DNA from 3 places in the Lysinibacillus sp. JNUCC 51 genome. Region 2 is predicted to be linked to each of the others. Evidence: riboswitches for the same ligand, from Rfam matches in the RefSeq annotation. Region 2 holds a riboswitch; each other region holds the start of a gene.
The links. Region 2 has a riboswitch for S-adenosylmethionine ahead of JNUCC51_RS09085 (MetQ/NlpA family ABC transporter substrate-binding protein). Riboswitches for the same ligand answer to the same signal wherever they lie in the genome.
Positions count from the first base shown of each region.

Region 1 (5,939 bases), 2.3 Mb from region 2:
TCCTCCGCTATATGTATTCCATAGTTCGATAAGAGTTGAAGTTTTTCCTATCTATAATGTTCTTAAATATAGAAATAGGGGGACAAATAATGAATATTTATAAATTTACAGTATTGTTAGTTTTAACGACATTTTTAATGGGATCTTCATTTGCCATTGTTAAATTGGGATTGCCTTATGCATCACCACTATTATTGGCTGCACTTCGCTTTATACTTGCAGGGATAATGATGGCTGTCGTCGTGTTCGCGTTAAGACCTCATCCAACTTCAAAAGAAGGCTGGATGAAAATTTTAACTATTGGAGCATTTCAAACTGCGGGTGTGATGGGCTGTATTTTTTTAAGCCTACGGACGATTACAGCAAGCGAATCCTCTATTCTAACATTTACGAATCCTTTGCTTGTCGTCATATTTGCTACAATATTTACGAAAGCGCGTTACCGATTGTATCAATGGTGTGGTGTTTTCTTGGGGCTAATTGGTGTTACGATTACAATGGGTATGCAGATTGAAGGGGAAATCGGAATTCTTTTTGGTATTCTGTCAGCTGTTTTTTGGGCAATTGCGACACTACTGGCTAAAAAATGGGGTGTTTTATTTGATACATGGGTGCTATCTGCCTATCAAATGCTTTTTGGTGGTTTATTACTTTTATTGGCAAGTTTCGTGTTAGAACAACCATTTTTTACTGTGTATGTTCATTCAGTTTTCATTTTATTATGGCTTAGCATTTTCTCGTCAATTGTGCAATTTGCCGGCTGGTATTATCTTTTACAAAATAGTGATCCTGGAAAAACGAGTGCCTTTTTGTTTTTAGCTCCTTTTTTCGGCGTGATAACAGGCTGGATATTATTAGATGAACCATTTAAGCCATCGTTAGTCGTAGGAGGGCTGTTTATAATTGTTGGTATTTACTTAGTGAACCGTAATTTTACAACTAACGCTAAAAAAATATCCGCGGAGAGTCGAGTATAGACTATCCGCGGAAAGAAGACAGCGCCCTGTGCCCGATTATATATCTAACTGAAAAACTTCTTTAAAGCCAGTGCTTCCTTTTTCGGTAACTTTAATGGCACGAATAGACGGGACACGAGTCACCCAACCCAAACTTAATAAATGTGCAAGTATCCCTTGACCAAGAGCACCAGCTAGATGATAACGTCGTTCACTCCAATCCAAACATGCAGGGGAAAAAGATCGTCGCTTTCTTTTTAAATCATCTAAATCAAGACCGAAATCTGTAAGAAATTGTGCGCCTTCAGAGGTTATAAGAAACTGTTTTTCTTCTAGTTTTAAATAACCTGCGTTAAGCAATGATTCTGTTAATTGAACACCTAGTTTACCAGCTAAATGGTCATAGCAAGTTCTTGCACCCTGTAATAATTTCATTTGGCTAGATTGTTTTAAAGAGCGTACCTCGGGTGGAGGAGAAATCGCTAAAAAAGATTCTAGTAAATGAGCAATTTCTTCGTCTGCTAATTGAAAATATCGATGACGGCCTTGTTTCTCTACTTTAACAAGTTTACCATCTACTAACTTTGCAAGATGAAAGCTAGCAGTCTGAGGCTTAATAGCTGCCATATAAGCTAATTCACTGGCAGTATGAAAACGACCATCCATCATACTAGCAAGCATCGTAGCCCTAGAAGTTTCTCCAAGAAGCGAAGCGATTTCAGCCATATTTGGATTAATACCCATTCGTCACAACCCTTTCTGCATTTCATATTTCGATTTTCGTATAAGTATTTATCGTTTACAATAATACATAAAAAGGTGGGAGTAAATAGCTATGAAAACATATTATGCCGTAATTTTCACATCACAAAGAACAGACGAGGATGGAGAAGGCTATGCCAAAATGGCAGAAGTAATGGATGAACTAGCACAAAAACAGCCCGGTTTTATCCGTGTAGAAAGCTCCAGAAATGCTGAAGGGAAGGGCATTACTGTATCCTATTGGGAATCACTAGAGGCTATTCATGCGTGGAGAGAAAATTCAAAACATCTAGTTGCACAGCAATTCGGAAAAGAAAAATGGTACATGCAATATAATGTGGAAATTTGTGAAGTTATAAAAGATTATTCTTTTATAAAGAATTGAAAGTATCAATATGATGATTTTTTACCATGGAAAAACGTTAATTACATAAGCGTTTTATGCGATTAAAAACTAATAATATCAAAATCTTATGAACATTATAGTATCATGAAATCATCACTGAACTAATATGGAGAAAAGTTACCTACGATCAATAAAGGCTTATACAAGAATGTCATCTCGTTTTAAATAGTTTATCTATTACTGAATTAGTTATAGTAAAAAGGGCATATAACAATAAAAACATCCAGATAAAGTTCAAATGAAAATCTTCAACTATATAAATTAAGAGTCCAACAATTACTGCGATTATTAAAGATTTATATACTGTGCTCATTCATCAAGACCTACCTTTTCTAAAAGTATTAAATTTTATTACCAATTATTTTACATCAACCCCTTGGAAATTCCGAATATAATTATCAAACAAACAATACGGAACCGTATTCAGCTCATGGAGAAAGAGAGAGGGATTAACCCCTGACCTCTCATACCACTGTAAGTACGGTTCCGTATAGGACGGTTCAAATCAGATAATTAACGTAACGCAGGTGTTCATAACGTTCTTACAGAATTACCCCAAATAAAAAATCCAATCGTTTTGATTAATCTTTTCTCAAAACGATTGGATTATTTTAATGTAATATCAATATTATTTAAGTGATGAAATCAGGCTGTCTTTTTTGCTGGGTATCCGATAAGGATAGCGATGATTCCGCAAATTCCAATAAGGATTGGATAGAAAGAGTATTGTAGCATGCTCACTGGCGATATGCCGGCTACACTTGCGGCTGCCAGGAATTGGGCTCCGTATGGAAGAATGCCTTGGATCGTACAAGAGAAAATATCTAATATACTTGCGGACTTTCTCGGCTCAATCTCATACTGATCAGCAATATTTTTTGCAAGCGGACCAGCAATTAAAATTGCAATCGTATTGTTGGCAGTAGATAAATTAGTTAAGCCCACTAGGCCAGCAATGCCAAATTCAGCACCCTTTTTCGATTTAATTCTTCGTGTCGCAAGGTGAAGTAGAAAGTCAATTCCTCCATTAAACTTAATAACCTCAACCATTCCAGCTATTAATATTGCTAGGAATGCCATTTCATACATGCCTGCCATTCCTTCGCCAATCTTTTGGAAAAGGCTCATTAATTGATAGCTGCCATCCGCTAAACCAACAGCCCCAGCGAGAACAATCCCAGTTGCTAGAACAAGGAAAACATTCATTCCAGCTAACGCTAAAATAATAACCAAAACATAGGGAACAATTTTTATCCAACTATAACTTAAATGCTCAACTTGTCCCGTTTCACCCATTGTGATAACCCCTAAAATAATGCTCGTTACAATAGCGGCCGGCAACACAATCCAAAAATTAACCTTAAATTTATCCTTCATTTGTGCGCCCTGTGAGCGAACGGCAGTAATTGTTGTATCTGAAATAAAAGATAAATTATCACCGAACATCGAACCACCAACAATCGCTGCCATTACTAAAGCCATAGGAAGGTCGATATGCCCGCTAATCCCAACTCCAATTGGCGCTAGTGCAACAATCGTTCCTACCGATGTACCCATTGATAGGGAGATAAAGCAGGCAATAATGAACAAGCCTACGACAAGCAGGTTTGGCGGAACGACCGATAAAGCAAAGTTAACAGTGGAATCCACTGCCCCCATACCTTTCGCTACTTCTGAAAAGGCCCCAGCCAAAAGAAAAATAATAACCATCAGCATGACATTTAAATTTCCTGCGCCTTTGCAAAAAATATCAACCTTTTGCGCAAACGATTCTTTTCGATTCATCGCAAGAGCCACAGCGCCTGAAATGGAAATGGCTACAATGACAGGGAAGGCGTAAAAATCACCTGTAATAACACCTGAACCAATAAATAAAATCAAAAAAACAACAAATGGGATGAGCGCCCATGGATTTTCTTTCTTCATGTCTACCTCCAAAAAATGTCTATTCTTTTTTACGAAAAAAGGCCTCTTCTTGTGATAACAAGAAGAGGCCTTATATTTATAAAACACTCCTCTTATCTATCAAGCCTTTGCCTGCTGGATTTGGCACAGTAACTTATTCATAAGTTCCGCTGCCGAGATTTCATTGGGCCAGTCCCTCCATCTCTCTTGATAAGAAGCAAATATATTATTTTTTTTCACAATAATAAATATTATAATAAAAAACCGATATTTGCAACATATTTTTATTCGAATTTTGTTTTAAAGCTATATTCAGAAAAATTTATTGAGGAAAATTGAACATGTAACAAGGGTCAGAGGAAATGTAATTTTTAGTACGGTTGTGAAAACTTAATATAACAATTGAAGGGGGATTTAAAAGAAGTGTTGCAACTTAAAAGGAGGCGCCCTTTAAAATGGAGAGCGCCTAAAACATTTGTGGTAAAAATTCGTTCATAAAGCGTTGATTTTTACGCAGCCATATTTTTAAAATCATACGATGCGTTAGAAGTCGTTGTCTTTTATGTGGTCTAGACTTTGCCTCTATCAAACTTTGTAGTAGAATACATGTTTCTGTTGCGAATGCTTGTGGGTCAACGAGGACATCAAGTTTATAATCAATTAACTGAGCTGCTTGAACCTTTGCAAGCAATTGTGCAAAACGTGTATTCATTTCTGGAAAGTTTTCTTCTAGTTCTAGGTTGATTAAAGTATTTAGTGTTTGTTCAATTTCAGCTTCGAGCGCTTTTAATTGTTCGATGGAAGGCTGTGTCAAAAAATCACCTCTAGTTTCTCATAAATGCTGCTACACAAGGAAAAAGCCAAGTGCTGCGAAAAGTAAACCGAATAAAACTGTAGTGCATATATAAATAATCGCTTGTCTCCATTTTTTTTGCTCTAATAGTTGCAAACATTCAAAACCAAATGTTGAAAAGGTCGTATAGGCTCCTAAAAATCCAAGCCCTATAAAATGCCAAATCCAATCACTTGGATGTAATGCAAATAGAAAGCCAAGGGCAAAAGAACCTGTTATATTAATAAAAAATGTTGCCCATGGGTATGTATGGACAATCAATTTTCCAAGATAAAATCTTGTTAGTGCACCCAAAAATCCACCGATACCAATAATTATCATACGATGCGCCCCTTTGCAAGCTTAAATCCTAGCCAAGCACAAGCTAAACCGCCAAATACACTCACTAAAATATAAAGAACGGCTTGTAGCCATTTACTATCCTGTAAAAGTAATAGCGTTTCTAATGAGAATGTCGAAAAGGTTGTAAAGGCACCAAAAAAGCCAGTACCAATTCCTAAAATAATAGGAGTACGCTTTGTAAACGTTGTAAATAGCCATGCTAAACAAAAGCAACCAATTAAGTTTATGCAAAGTGTTGCAAATGGAAAACCACCGTTATTTGAAAGTGCTAGACCAAGGCTATATCGACAAATGGCTCCCAAAAATCCGCCAATTCCAACAGCTAAAAATGATTTCAAAGTAAAGACTCCTTATTAAATTTCTATATTAAAAAGTGTATCATGAGATACCCACTTTAGATATATTTCTATAGTTATATGGATTCAAATATATCAAAGAGAGATCAAATTTAAAATGACATGATTTTTTTATTATATTTTACTCCGTTTTACCAGCCTTGATTCAAATGTTTTCTTCTAAAATACTATTTTAGTAAACTATCGATTTAGAAAAATATATTTCTTATATTTCCTGTCAAATTACTTCGTAGTTAATGTCCCTATATCATCTCTTAATATGTATATATCTAACAAGGAGGAGAAGCTCTTTAGTAATCAAACACTATTACACCGTTGACTGAAAATCTGATAACGGTTAATCCGTTATGCGGAAAGCC
Region 1 is NZ_CP065545.1:4,635,513-4,641,451, forward strand. Features, by position in the region: gene JNUCC51_RS22365 (DMT family transporter) at 90-977, shown strand; gene JNUCC51_RS22370 (ArsR/SmtB family transcription factor) at 1,014-1,700, opposite strand; gene JNUCC51_RS22375 (antibiotic biosynthesis monooxygenase family protein) at 1,792-2,103, shown strand; gene JNUCC51_RS22380 (Na+/H+ antiporter NhaC family protein) at 2,770-4,062, opposite strand; SAM riboswitch class I at 4,140-4,246, opposite strand; gene JNUCC51_RS22385 (hypothetical protein) at 4,496-4,843, opposite strand; gene crcB (fluoride efflux transporter CrcB) at 4,874-5,203, opposite strand; gene crcB (fluoride efflux transporter CrcB) at 5,200-5,562, opposite strand.
Region 1: another riboswitch for S-adenosylmethionine. It lies ahead of JNUCC51_RS22380 (Na+/H+ antiporter NhaC family protein); the one in region 2 lies ahead of JNUCC51_RS09085 (MetQ/NlpA family ABC transporter substrate-binding protein).

Region 2 (5,939 bases):
CGCTCAATACTGCTTTACTTCTTGAGCGTGCTACTAGATTTTAATTTTCTGTAACTACTCCGCTATATAATCCTGGTCTGCGGTCGTCATAAACAGGAATTCTACCTCGTACTTCATCGACAATCGAAAAGTCCACATCGATGACAGCTACTTCTTCATCTTCCGCACCAACCCAAAGCACTTCACCCCACGGTTGAATAATCATAGATTGACCATTGAAGTTTTCAACCTTCCTAGAAATACGATTAACAGCGATGACGAAGCATTGATTTTCAATGGCACGTGCTTGTAGCAATGTTTTCCAATGATCGATACGTGGTGTCGGCCATTGCGCAGGTACGAACAATACCTTTGCACCCTCTAAGGCGTGAGCACGTAGCCATTCCGGGAAGCGGATATCATAGCAAATCACGCCTGCACTCTCGATATCTCCTAGGGCAAAGCGATTCATTTCATCCCCAGCTTCTAAATATAAATGCTCGTCCATCAAACGGAAAAGATGTGCCTTGCTATACTCGCCTACTAACTCACCATTCTTATCAAACGTATACATCGTGTTGTAAAATTTATCGCCCTTCTTCGTTGAAACAGAGCCACCAACAATATGTACGCCAAGCTCTTTCGCTAAATCTGACAAAAATGCTTTCGAACGTTCTCCATCAACATCTGCAAGCTCCGGTAATTTTTCAAGTGCATAGCCTGTATTCCACATCTCTGGTAGTACAATAATTTCTGCACCCTGTTTTGCCGCTTCACGAATCTTGTCCTCAGCACGAGCAAAATTTTCTTCTACTTTGCCAAAGCCAACATTTAGTTGGATACATCCAATTTTCATTGCTATTCCTCCTCTAGACAGTACGTTTCTATATTTTTATACTACAATAAAACTACCTTACTTCCTCGGTTTTAGCTCAATATTTAGATTAATATTTCTCCACTTAATACTCGAACTGCAGAACCTGCAATAGCTACATCTTTTATTTTTGGTGTAACGTATAATAATCCACCACGTCTTGAAAGCTGTTTGCTAATGATGCTTTCTTTGGATAACTTTTCACACCAGTAAGGTCCTAACGCACCATGAGTGGAACCATTTACATGGTCTTCATCAATACCTTGTGCTGGAGAAAAGAATCTTGAAACAATATCAATTCCCTCGTCCTTAGAACGACTTGTAATACAAACACCACGTACAGGGAACTGATTCATCGCTTGAAAATCTGCTTTGAAATTTGCAATATACTCTTCGTGACTTAACTCCACGATATAATCCAATTCTGTTTTTCCTACATATGTCGGTTTCAAACCAAGCCATTCTTCAAGCTCCACAGGACATTCAATCTCTTCTAATCGATACTTTTGAATTGTTATTTCAACTAGTTCATTCAACCAAATTGCTTGCAAAGGACCACTTAAAGTTTGGAATGTAATTGAAGAGTTGACGGGTACAATCCCTTGTTTCCAGAGTAAAAAAGCGCTAGCGATTGTTCCATGTCCACAAATTGGTATTTCCTTTGCTGGCGTAAACCATCTAAGAAAAAAATCATTATCCTTCTTTTGGACAAAAGCTGTTGTTGGTACGGGAATCTCCTGAGCAATTTTTTGCATCGTCGACTCAGGTATTGCTGAATCAAGTAAACATACTGCTGCGGGATTTCCCTTGTAAAGCTCTGTAGTAAAAGCATTGACGATAAAATATGAGACTTTGTTCATTTTTCCCACCCCCATATACGTATTTGGTCGCTTATAGTTACCTATAGTTTTCGAAAATGCTCTAGACAATTACTAAAAAAAGTAATATTATGTGCATCATATCTTTAATAATTATTATATTCTGAAAAAGGTGGACATGCATGGAATTCTCAAAAAAACTACAGCAACTCCCAACTCAATTTTTTGCAGCACTTGTGCAAAAAGTAAACGCCGCTCTAGCTGAAGGGCGTGATGTTATTAATCTCGGTCAAGGTAATCCTGACCAACCCACTCCTCCCCACATTATTAAAGCATTACAGGAGGCAGCAGAAGATCCTCAAAATCATAAATACTCTCCATTTCGTGGCATAGCAGAATTACGCCAAGCAGCAGCAAACTTCTACAAACGTGAATACAATGTTGACATTGATCCTGAAACAGAAGTAGCAATTCTCGGTGGTACGAAAATCGGTCTCGTTGAGTTACCTTTAGCCGTTTTAAACCCTGGCGATACAATGCTTTTACCCGATCCTGGATATCCAGATTACTTATCTGGTGTCGTATTAGGCGATGTTAATTTTGAAGTCATGCCACTTTTTGCAGAAAATAATTTCCTGCCTGATTATAATGCTTTATCCGATGAAGTAAAAGAGAAGGCGAAGCTACTTTACTTGAATTACCCGAATAACCCAACTGGTGGTACTGCAACACTTGAATTTTTCGAGGAAACAGTACGCTTTGCAAAAAAGCATAACATTATCGTAGCACACGATTTTGCCTACGGGGCAATTGGTTTTGACGGCAATAAACCTATTAGCTTCCTGCAAGCTGACAGTGCAAAAGATGTCGGTATTGAAATGTATACATTATCCAAAACGTATAATATGGCGGGCTGGCGCATTGGTTTTGCAGTTGGTAACCCTGATATTATTGCAGCCATTAACCTTATTCAAGATCATCTATTTTGTAGTCAGTTCCCTGCAGTGCAACAAGCTGCGGCAGTTGCACTTACTGCTTCTCAAAATTGCGCTGACAAGCTAAGAGCGACTTATGAGAGTCGACGAAACGTCCTTATCGAAGAAGCTCATCGAATTGGTTGGCAAGTAACAGCACCGAGAGGCTCTTTCTTTGCATGGTTACCTGTCCCATTAGGCTTTACGAGTGAACAATTTGCCGATTTATTGCTAGACAAAGCTGATATCGCAGTAGCTGCAGGAAATGGCTTTGGCCAATATGGTGAAGGCTATGTGCGGGTTGGTTTACTTGTTAGCGAAGACCGCTTACGTGAAGCAATCAGCAGAATCGAAAAGTTAAACTTATTTAGCTCATGTGCATTTTAGTCCCTCTACCTAAGTAAGTCCCTATCAAAACTGTCCCCTTTGCGCATATTTGCTTTGGAGACAGTTTTTTCATTTTACTATCTTCCTTGGTTGCTTCAGCCCTTCTTCTAGTGGATAAAATTGGACATGTCTTGTTTCTTCATCAAACTGACGAATATGCTGAATCCCTTGTATTTCTGCTAAAACGACATCAGCTGTAATAACAATATTTCCACCTTTCAACAAATGCCCGCCGGACACTCCACCCCTCTGATCACTCATAGAACCATGAAGATGCGTTTCATATCCTCCATCACGTATACAAACAACACCTGATCCTTGGATAAATTCAAGTGGGCCATCTTTTTCAATTACGTCACTAAAACGCACTTTAATTTTAGAGGATTCATCAGGTACTAAGTAGACAAAGCTACTTTTTTGAAAGCTACCGATACAGCTAACAATTGTTGCTGACTCTATACCATTTTCTTCACAGATAGCCTCGATCCCCTCAATGATATCTGTTCCCATTAGAATACGTGCACTAATTACCTTTCCAAATGAGCCAATCCCATAATTCACTCTAACAGACATTCCCATCCCTCTTTCACACAAAATATTATAATAAAATAAAAAATTTTAAAAATTCGATTGACTTACTATATCCTATAATTTATATTAGTTCTATCGGATTTACAAAAAAATATTATAAATCTCTTATCAAGAGTAGCTGAGGGACTGGCCCTATGAAGCTCGGCAACCTCCTTTTTTTAAGGAAGGTGCTAAATCCTGCAAACGATAATCGTTTGAAAGATAAGAGAGGACAATTTTTCATGAGCCTCTCTTAATTTTTTAAGAGAGTTTTTTTTATTTTAAAACCGATAAAACAACTTTGGAGGTAGGTTTCATGAAAAAGAAAAACAAAATTTTACTAGGTTTAGCGAGTCTCACATTAGTAGCAGCATTAGTAGGCTGTGGTACTAAAGAAGATAGTAAAGAAAGTCAAAGTAAGGCTATTAATGAACATAAAATTGTAGTTGGTGTAACTTCTGGTCCACACGAACAAATTGCAGAGGTTGCTGCAAAGGTTGCCAAAGAAAAAGGCTTAGAGGTAGAACTAAAACCTTTCTCTGATTATGTTTTACCAAATACATCATTAGCTGAGGGTGATCTTGATGCAAATAGCTATCAACACAAGCCATTCCTCGATACATTTAACAAAGATCACAATACAGATTTAGTGCCAGTAGGAAAAACAATTTTAAATCCTATGGGTATATACTCTGAAAAATATAAATCATTCGATGACGTTCCTGATGGTGCAACATTCGGATTACCAAATGATCCAACAAACGGAGCTCGTGCACTATTTGTCCTTCAAGATGCAGGCTATATAAAATTAAAAGATGGTGCAGACTTAACTGCTTCTATTCGTGATGTGGAAGAAAATAAAAAGAACTTAAAATTCATTGAATTAGAGGCTGCACAAATTCCAAAGCAGCTAAGTGAAGTAGATGTAGCAGCCATTAATACTAACTTCGCTCTTGAAGCTGGTATTGATCCTAAAAAAGATTCCATTCTTTTAGAATCTACTGACTCTCCATATGTAAATTACATTGTGGTACGTGCTGAAAACAAGGACGACCCAACGATTAAGAAATTCGTTGAAGCTTATCAATCTGATGAAGTACGCAAATTTATTGAAGAAGAATTCAAAGGTTCTGTAATTCCAAGCTGGTAAGTGACGAGTAAGACCCTTTCATAAAATCAAGAATCTGCGAGACTCCTATGGGAAGGCTAGCAGATTCTTGCTTTATAGATGGGCTTAGAAAGGAGATATCACAGTATGATTCAATTAGAAAACATATCAAAAGAATTTAAAACTAAAAAAGGTATCGTCAAAGCAGTAGATGGTATTAATTTGCATGTCAAAAAAGGTGAAATTCATGGGGTTATTGGCTACAGTGGTGCTGGAAAAAGTACCCTCATTCGCTGTGTCAATTTATTAGAGCGTCCAACTACAGGAAAAGTATTGATTGATAATGTAGATATTACTTCCCTTTCTCTAAACGACCTTCGCAAAACACGTCAAAAAATCGGGATGATCTTCCAACATTTTAACCTTTTAAAAACAGCGACCGTTTACAGCAATATCTCGATACCATTAAAGCTTCTAGGTTATAACGACTCTGAAGTAAAAGAACGTGTTGCAAAATATGCAGAAATTGTTGGCCTAACAGAGAAATTAGATAGCTATCCTAGCCAGCTTTCGGGTGGTCAAAAGCAACGTGTCGCTATTGCACGTGCCCTCGCCCAAGAGCCTGAGATTTTACTCAGTGATGAAGCAACGAGTGCACTCGATCCTGAAACAACTGACGCCATTCTTGAGCTTCTCTTGAAAATTAATCGTGAGCTAGGCATCACTATTTTACTCATTACACACGAAATGAATGTTATTCAAAAAATTTGCGATGATGTTTCCGTTCTTGAATCTGGGGCAGTTGTGGAATACGGCTCTGCGATTGAGCTATTTTCCAAGCCTCAGCATCCAACGACACGAAAATTTTTAAATACCATTTCTCAACGTAATTTATCTCCTTCCCTTATCGAGCAATTAAATGTTTCGGGAAGTGTTATTCGTTTAACATTCCTTGGTGAAAGTACAGGGAAACCATTACTTGCAGAAGTGAGCAAAGTTTATGATGTACAACCAAATATTTTAACAGCCAATATCATTGAATTAAAAAACGGCATTGTCGGTAATATTGTCGTGCATCTACACGGTAAAACCCATATCGTAGAAAAAGCACTTAAGTATTTTAAAGAAAACGGAGTAAGTGTCGAGGAATTAGGAGGCGAATTAAATGAATAGCATTCAAAGCTTCTTTGCAGATTGGTCAGATGTTATTGGGAAATCCATTATCGAAA
Region 2 is NZ_CP065545.1:1,852,528-1,858,466, forward strand. Features, by position in the region: gene JNUCC51_RS09065 (carbon-nitrogen family hydrolase) at 41-835, opposite strand; gene JNUCC51_RS09070 (PhzF family phenazine biosynthesis protein) at 919-1,713, opposite strand; gene JNUCC51_RS09075 (pyridoxal phosphate-dependent aminotransferase) at 1,854-3,032, shown strand; gene JNUCC51_RS09080 (PPC domain-containing DNA-binding protein) at 3,102-3,605, opposite strand; SAM riboswitch class I at 3,726-3,831, shown strand; gene JNUCC51_RS09085 (MetQ/NlpA family ABC transporter substrate-binding protein) at 3,919-4,752, shown strand; gene JNUCC51_RS09090 (methionine ABC transporter ATP-binding protein) at 4,858-5,883, shown strand; gene JNUCC51_RS09095 (methionine ABC transporter permease) at 5,876-5,939, shown strand, end outside.

Region 3 (5,939 bases), 1.6 Mb from region 2:
CCTTTTACCTCATGCTCCTGCATAATGTCTTCTGCGATAATTAAATTATTCATTGATGTTCACCCCAGTTGATGGAAGAAGCATGTTATTCTCCTTCATTATTTTTATAGCATTCTTTTGATTTATAAACACAACAACAATAGTAATAAAGATGACTAAACAATTGCTATACAAAATTTTTGGTAAATCAATTACGTTTAAAATATTATTACATTTTTGCTAAAAACTACAGAATAATACCTTTTTCGATAAAATGTTATATTTTTCTGACAAAAGACAACCCTTTTATAATAGAAGAAAGGGTATGTAAGCTGTATTTCTTACATACCCTTTCAGACTTCAAAAAACACTATTTTGATTCAGCTTGTCGCCTCATCCTGATGAGAAACTGTTGATTTGTCCCGGAGATTGACGAGGAGATTGAAGCCAAGAGCCACCCAAGCTCCAACTCGGATTGAACATCAACCTTTGTTAATCGATACGCAATTATTCTTTAGTCGACAAACAAAAAGGATATGTAAGCTGTCATACTTACATACCCTTTTTGATAAATATTAATTATTTAACTGGTACAACTGAGCCTTTCCACTCTTCAACAATGAAGTCCTGGATCTCTTTAGATTTTAATACTTCTACTAATTTTTTAATTTCTGGTTTTGTTTCATCACCAGCACGTACAGCGACAATATTTACATAAGGAGATTCTTTATCTTCAAGAGAAATTGCATCTTTCAATGGATTTAAGCCGTTATCGATTGCAAAGTTCGAGTTGATTAGAACTGCATCACCTTCATTATTTTCGTACATTTGTACAAGCATTTCAGGCGCTGTATTTGCATCGAATTTTAAGTTTTTAGGGTTTTCTGCAATATCTTTTATTTCTGCTGCTGTTTTATCAACACCATCTTTTAATTTAATTAAGCCCTTAGCTTCTAACAATGAAAGCATACGACCGTGGTCTGCAACTGAGCTAGAAAGTAAAATTGTTGCACCCTTTGGAAGATCCTCAAGAGATTTATATTTTTTAGAGTAAATACCGATTGGTTCAATATGAATAGCACCAGCATTTACAAAGTCATAACCATTTTCTTTCATGCTAAGCTCTAAGAAAGGTAGGTGTTGGAAGTAGTTCGCATCAAGTTCACCAGAATCTAAATGTTGGTTTGGTAATACATAGTCTTGATATGTTTCAATTTTAAGATCGATACCTTCTTTAGCTAAAATTGGTTTTGCTTTTTCCAAAATAACAGCATGTGGTGTATTAGAAGCACCTACTGTTAATGTTACATTTTCTTTGCTTTCACCAGCATCAGATGATGAGCTTTTCTCTTCTTTTTTACCAGCACCACAAGCAGCTAGAGCTAGTACTAATACAGATAACAATAATCCTGTTAATAACTTCTTCATTTTATTACTCTCCCTTTTTTCTTATATGTTAGCGGTATAAAACCGAGATAACCTCTTTTTTGTGAGCAAGCTCCTTCACTACAATTTTTAGCGTTTATCTGTTTTGGCTGTAATTAAGTCGCCAATCCATTGAATAATAAATACTACTATTAAGATTAATATAGTCGCCATTAATGTTACATCTGTGCGATTACGTTGGAAACCATCTAAGAATGCTAAGTTTCCTAGACCCCCTGCACCGATAATACCTGCCATTGCAGTATAGCCAACAAGTGCTACAGCCGTTACAGTAAGACCAGAAATAAGCGCTGGTAAAGATTCCGGAATTAATACTTTCCAAATAATTGTTGACGTTTTGGCACCCATTGAACGAGCTGCTTCAATAACACCTTTATCAATTTCACGTAAAGCAATTAATACCATTCGCGCATAGAATGGTGCAGCTCCAATAATTAATGCTGGTAAAGCCGCGTCTGCGCCACGAATCGTGCCGAGTAAAAATTTCGTAAATGGAATTAATAAGATAATCAAAACGATAAATGGAATCGAACGGAAAATGTTAACGATTGATCCTGTTAAAAAGTTCACAATTTTATTGGCCCATAGTTGGTTGGGACTTGATAAAAATAATAAGATTCCAATCACTAATCCAAGTATAAATGTGATGACCGTAGAAATTGTTGTCATGTACAATGTTTCATACGTAGCGTCCCACATTTTTTCCCAGTCGACATTCGGAAAAAGACTAGTTAGCATTTGCAATCACCTCCGTTTGTACTTCGACTGTATTTAAGTAGCTAAGTGCAGCAGCAACATTGGCCTCTGAGCCATCAATTTGCACAATAAGTGTACCGTACGCTCCATTTTTCGTTTGCGAAATATTTCCATGTACAATACTTACTTCTACATCAAACTGTTTCACAAGATGTGAAATGACAGGCTGCTCTGTTTTTTCTCCTACAAAGATTAGCTTAACAAGTTGTCCCTCAGGATAATTTGCTTTAATTTGTGCCACAGTTTCCTGAGTTTCCTTCGTATCTGTAATTTGAGAAACGAATTTTTTCGTAATGGCTGCTTGTGGAGCTTGGAATACTTGTAATACTTCACCACGTTCTACAATTTCTCCAGCTTCCATAACCGCTACACGATGACAAATTTTACGAATAACATGCATTTCATGTGTGATTAACACAATCGTTAGACCTAATCGTTCGTTAATATCGACAAGTAGATCAAGGATAGCATCCGTTGTCTCTGGATCGAGTGCGGATGTGGCCTCATCACATAACAATACCTCTGGATTATTAGCAAGTGCACGAGCGATACCTACCCGTTGCTTTTGTCCCCCTGATAGTTGTGATGGATATGCTTTATCGCGCCCTTCCAAACCAACTAGTGTAATCAATTCTTTCACACGTGCTTCACGTTTTGCCTTTGGAACACCTGCGATTTCTAGTGGGAAAGCGATGTTTTCCGCAACAGTTCTAGACCAAAGTAAATTGAAATGTTGGAAAATCATACTGACCTTTTGTCTAGCATCTCTGAGCTTCTGCCCCTTTATGGATGAAAATTCCTGATTGTTAACAGTCACCGTACCAGAAGTAGGTTTTTCTAAACCGTTTAACAAGCGAATCATTGTACTTTTACCAGCGCCACTATAGCCAATAATGCCAAAAATTTCTCCTTTATTAATGGAAAGGTTGACGTCTTTGACTGCTATTAATTCGCCATTCGCGGTTTTGTATTTCTTCGTAATATTTTGAAGATTGATCATAGCGAATTCTCCTTTTCTCATATAAAAAACCCCTTCACTTAATAGATAAGTAGAAGGGGTCACGTAGCTTATACGTTAGACCGTTCTCTCATCTTTCAAAGATAAATCTTTGGGTGATTTGGCACCTTTTCACGATTGTGATGGTTGCCGGGCTTCATAGGGCACTTCCCTCCGCCGCTCTTTATAAGAGTTCGATATATTTATTGTTTTTTTAATATATTTGTTACTTTACCACGCGATTAATATTCAGTCAATTAGTTTTTTAATAATTCGTATAAATATGGTACGGATTGAAAGGCATAAACCTTTTCTGTTACTTCTCCGCCTTCACATACGAGTAAACATGGTACACTTTCGATTTTATTATCATAAGCTATTTGCTCTATAAAATTAATATTCGCTTTTCCGACCTGAAGCTGTGGCAGCAATTGTTCAACAACCATCATCATTTTCGATGCAACTGCACACGTTCCACACATTGGTGTATATAAATAAAAAGCAGCCTTTTCACCTGACTGGATAACCGCGTTCCACTGCTCTTTTGACCATTCTTCCATCTTTTTTCACGCAACCTTACAAAATATATTCATTATGGATTGAGAAATGCGCACGAAGCAATATCGCCGCTAATACTTTCCTCGGAGTTGTCTCAACTTCCTTATATGTTGGCATCGTACGTAAATGCTCAGCCTCTGGATAATGTCTGTCCATTAATGCCCGTAGCTTATTTCCCGATGTATCTGCATCAAAAAATGTATAAAGCTCGCAACCCTCATACGGATCGAGTAGCTCTTCTAATTGATGCACACCAATTGTTCCATTTGTACAAAGTATTTTTACGTCTTCATTTAAAATAGGTTCAATTTGAAGTTTATCCGATCGGCCTTCAACAATTAAGCATTTTCCCTCGAACATCACGCCACCCCCATTTAGACATATCCCTTATATTCATTATATCAATAAACTTTGTCGTTGATACAGTTAGACACCTACTGATAAGGGAATATACTTGCATTTACTTCACCAACTATAGTGGAAGAATGAATGAAGATAATAAAAAACGTCGGTAGTTTCCGACGTTTTTCTATTATTGGCTTGTCTTATTCAGCAATCATTTCTTCGTATTGCTCAGCTGTCATAAGTTTTTCAACTTCTGATGCATCAGCAGGCTCTACAACGATCATCCATGCTTTTTCATATGGTGATTCATTAACGAATTCTGGGCTATCTTCTAAATCTGCATTTACTTCAACTACTGTACCTGAGATTGGTGCATATAATTCAGAAACTGTTTTTACAGATTCTACGCTACCGAATGGATCATCAGTTTTGATTTCGTCTCCAACTTGTGGAAGTTCAACGAAAACGATATCTCCAAGTTCAGCTTGTGCGAAATGAGAAATACCGATACGTACTTTACCATCTTCTACTTTTACCCATTCGTGCTCTTCAGAGTAACGTAAGTCTTTAGGTGTGCTCATGCAAAAAACCCCTCCATAAATATGTAATATATTCACTTTCAGTGTGCCATACTTCTTGCATAAAAACAAGCAAGAATCAATTATATCTCGGCATAATTGTGTTTGGATTCGGCTTTGTTTTTGCACAAAGAACTCTTTCCGATTCCGTGACATCCGCCGGAGGCTTTAACTTCTTTCAGCGGTTGTTTGAAAAGTGACTTATAACCGTATTCATCTCACCAACTATAGAGGTGGGAGACTGCTTAAACAAGTTAAAAGTGGTTATTTCCAAGCTTGCTCAAAATCTGATTCTTTAAACCCTAAAGTAACTTTTTTTCCATCGGTTACAATCGGACGTTTAATCAACATACCATCTGATGCAAGCAGTTCAAGCTGCTCCTCTTCAGTCATTTCAGCGAGCTTATCTTTCAAGCCAAGCTCACGATATTTCATACCAGAAGTATTAAAAAATTTCTTTAAAGGTTGTCCACTAGCTTGCCATAAGTTTGATAATTCGTCCTTTGTAGGTGGTTGTTCGACAATGTGTACCTCTTCGTATGATACCCCATTATCATTTAGCCATTTCTGAGCTTTTTTACAAGTAGTACATTTCGGATATTGAATTAGTTGAATCGTCATTTATAGGCTCCTCTACTATCATTTTTAGGAACTACATTTTCAGTGTATCCCTCATTTTCTGTAGTATACCATCATAACTGTTACGAGCCAAAATGAAACTCATCATATTAAAATGTGGGGTTGATTTCGTTCCACGCTGGGCGCTTTCCTGTGGGCTAGCGTTTAGCCGCTTCCTCCGCTTCGCTTCGTGTAGACGAAACCCTTTTACTATAAAACAAATGTCAGAGGTTGCTTACTTTGCGTATTAGTTGAATGGAGAAGACTGCGCGACAAAGGATTCACACACAGTTTGTGTATGAATCTTTTTTTGCTCTTTTGCAGGTGAATGTCGATAAAATTCATAAGTTGGGTGATAAATCGTGAAAGTTGGTCGATAAATTTCAAAAGTTGGTCGATAAAACGTAAAAGTTGGTAGATAAATTTTAAAAGTTGGTAGATAAAACTTAAAAGTGTTGGCTAAAACCATCACGTCCTGTGATAACGCCTTCGAAACCAACATCCTGCTGTTGCTGTCGCTTCGTTGCACTACGCATTCGCACAGAATGGCCCCCTGTCGCTACGTTAGCACTTCGCTTTCGCGCAAAAAACACCTGTTGCCCCAAGCGGCTCTTCGTACCCCCCTAGAAAACTTTGCTCTGCGCGAAAGCGAAGCGTCAGCG
Region 3 is NZ_CP065545.1:3,412,024-3,417,962, reverse strand. Features, by position in the region: gene JNUCC51_RS16420 (response regulator) at 1-53, opposite strand, end outside; gene JNUCC51_RS16415 (MetQ/NlpA family ABC transporter substrate-binding protein) at 559-1,407, opposite strand; gene JNUCC51_RS16410 (methionine ABC transporter permease) at 1,495-2,163, opposite strand; gene JNUCC51_RS16405 (methionine ABC transporter ATP-binding protein) at 2,153-3,181, opposite strand; SAM riboswitch class I at 3,267-3,371, opposite strand; gene JNUCC51_RS16400 (thioredoxin family protein) at 3,436-3,738, opposite strand; gene JNUCC51_RS16395 (toprim domain-containing protein) at 3,755-4,096, opposite strand; gene gcvH (glycine cleavage system protein GcvH) at 4,282-4,662, opposite strand; gene JNUCC51_RS16385 (arsenate reductase family protein) at 4,924-5,280, opposite strand.
Region 3: another riboswitch for S-adenosylmethionine. It lies ahead of JNUCC51_RS16405 (methionine ABC transporter ATP-binding protein); the one in region 2 lies ahead of JNUCC51_RS09085 (MetQ/NlpA family ABC transporter substrate-binding protein).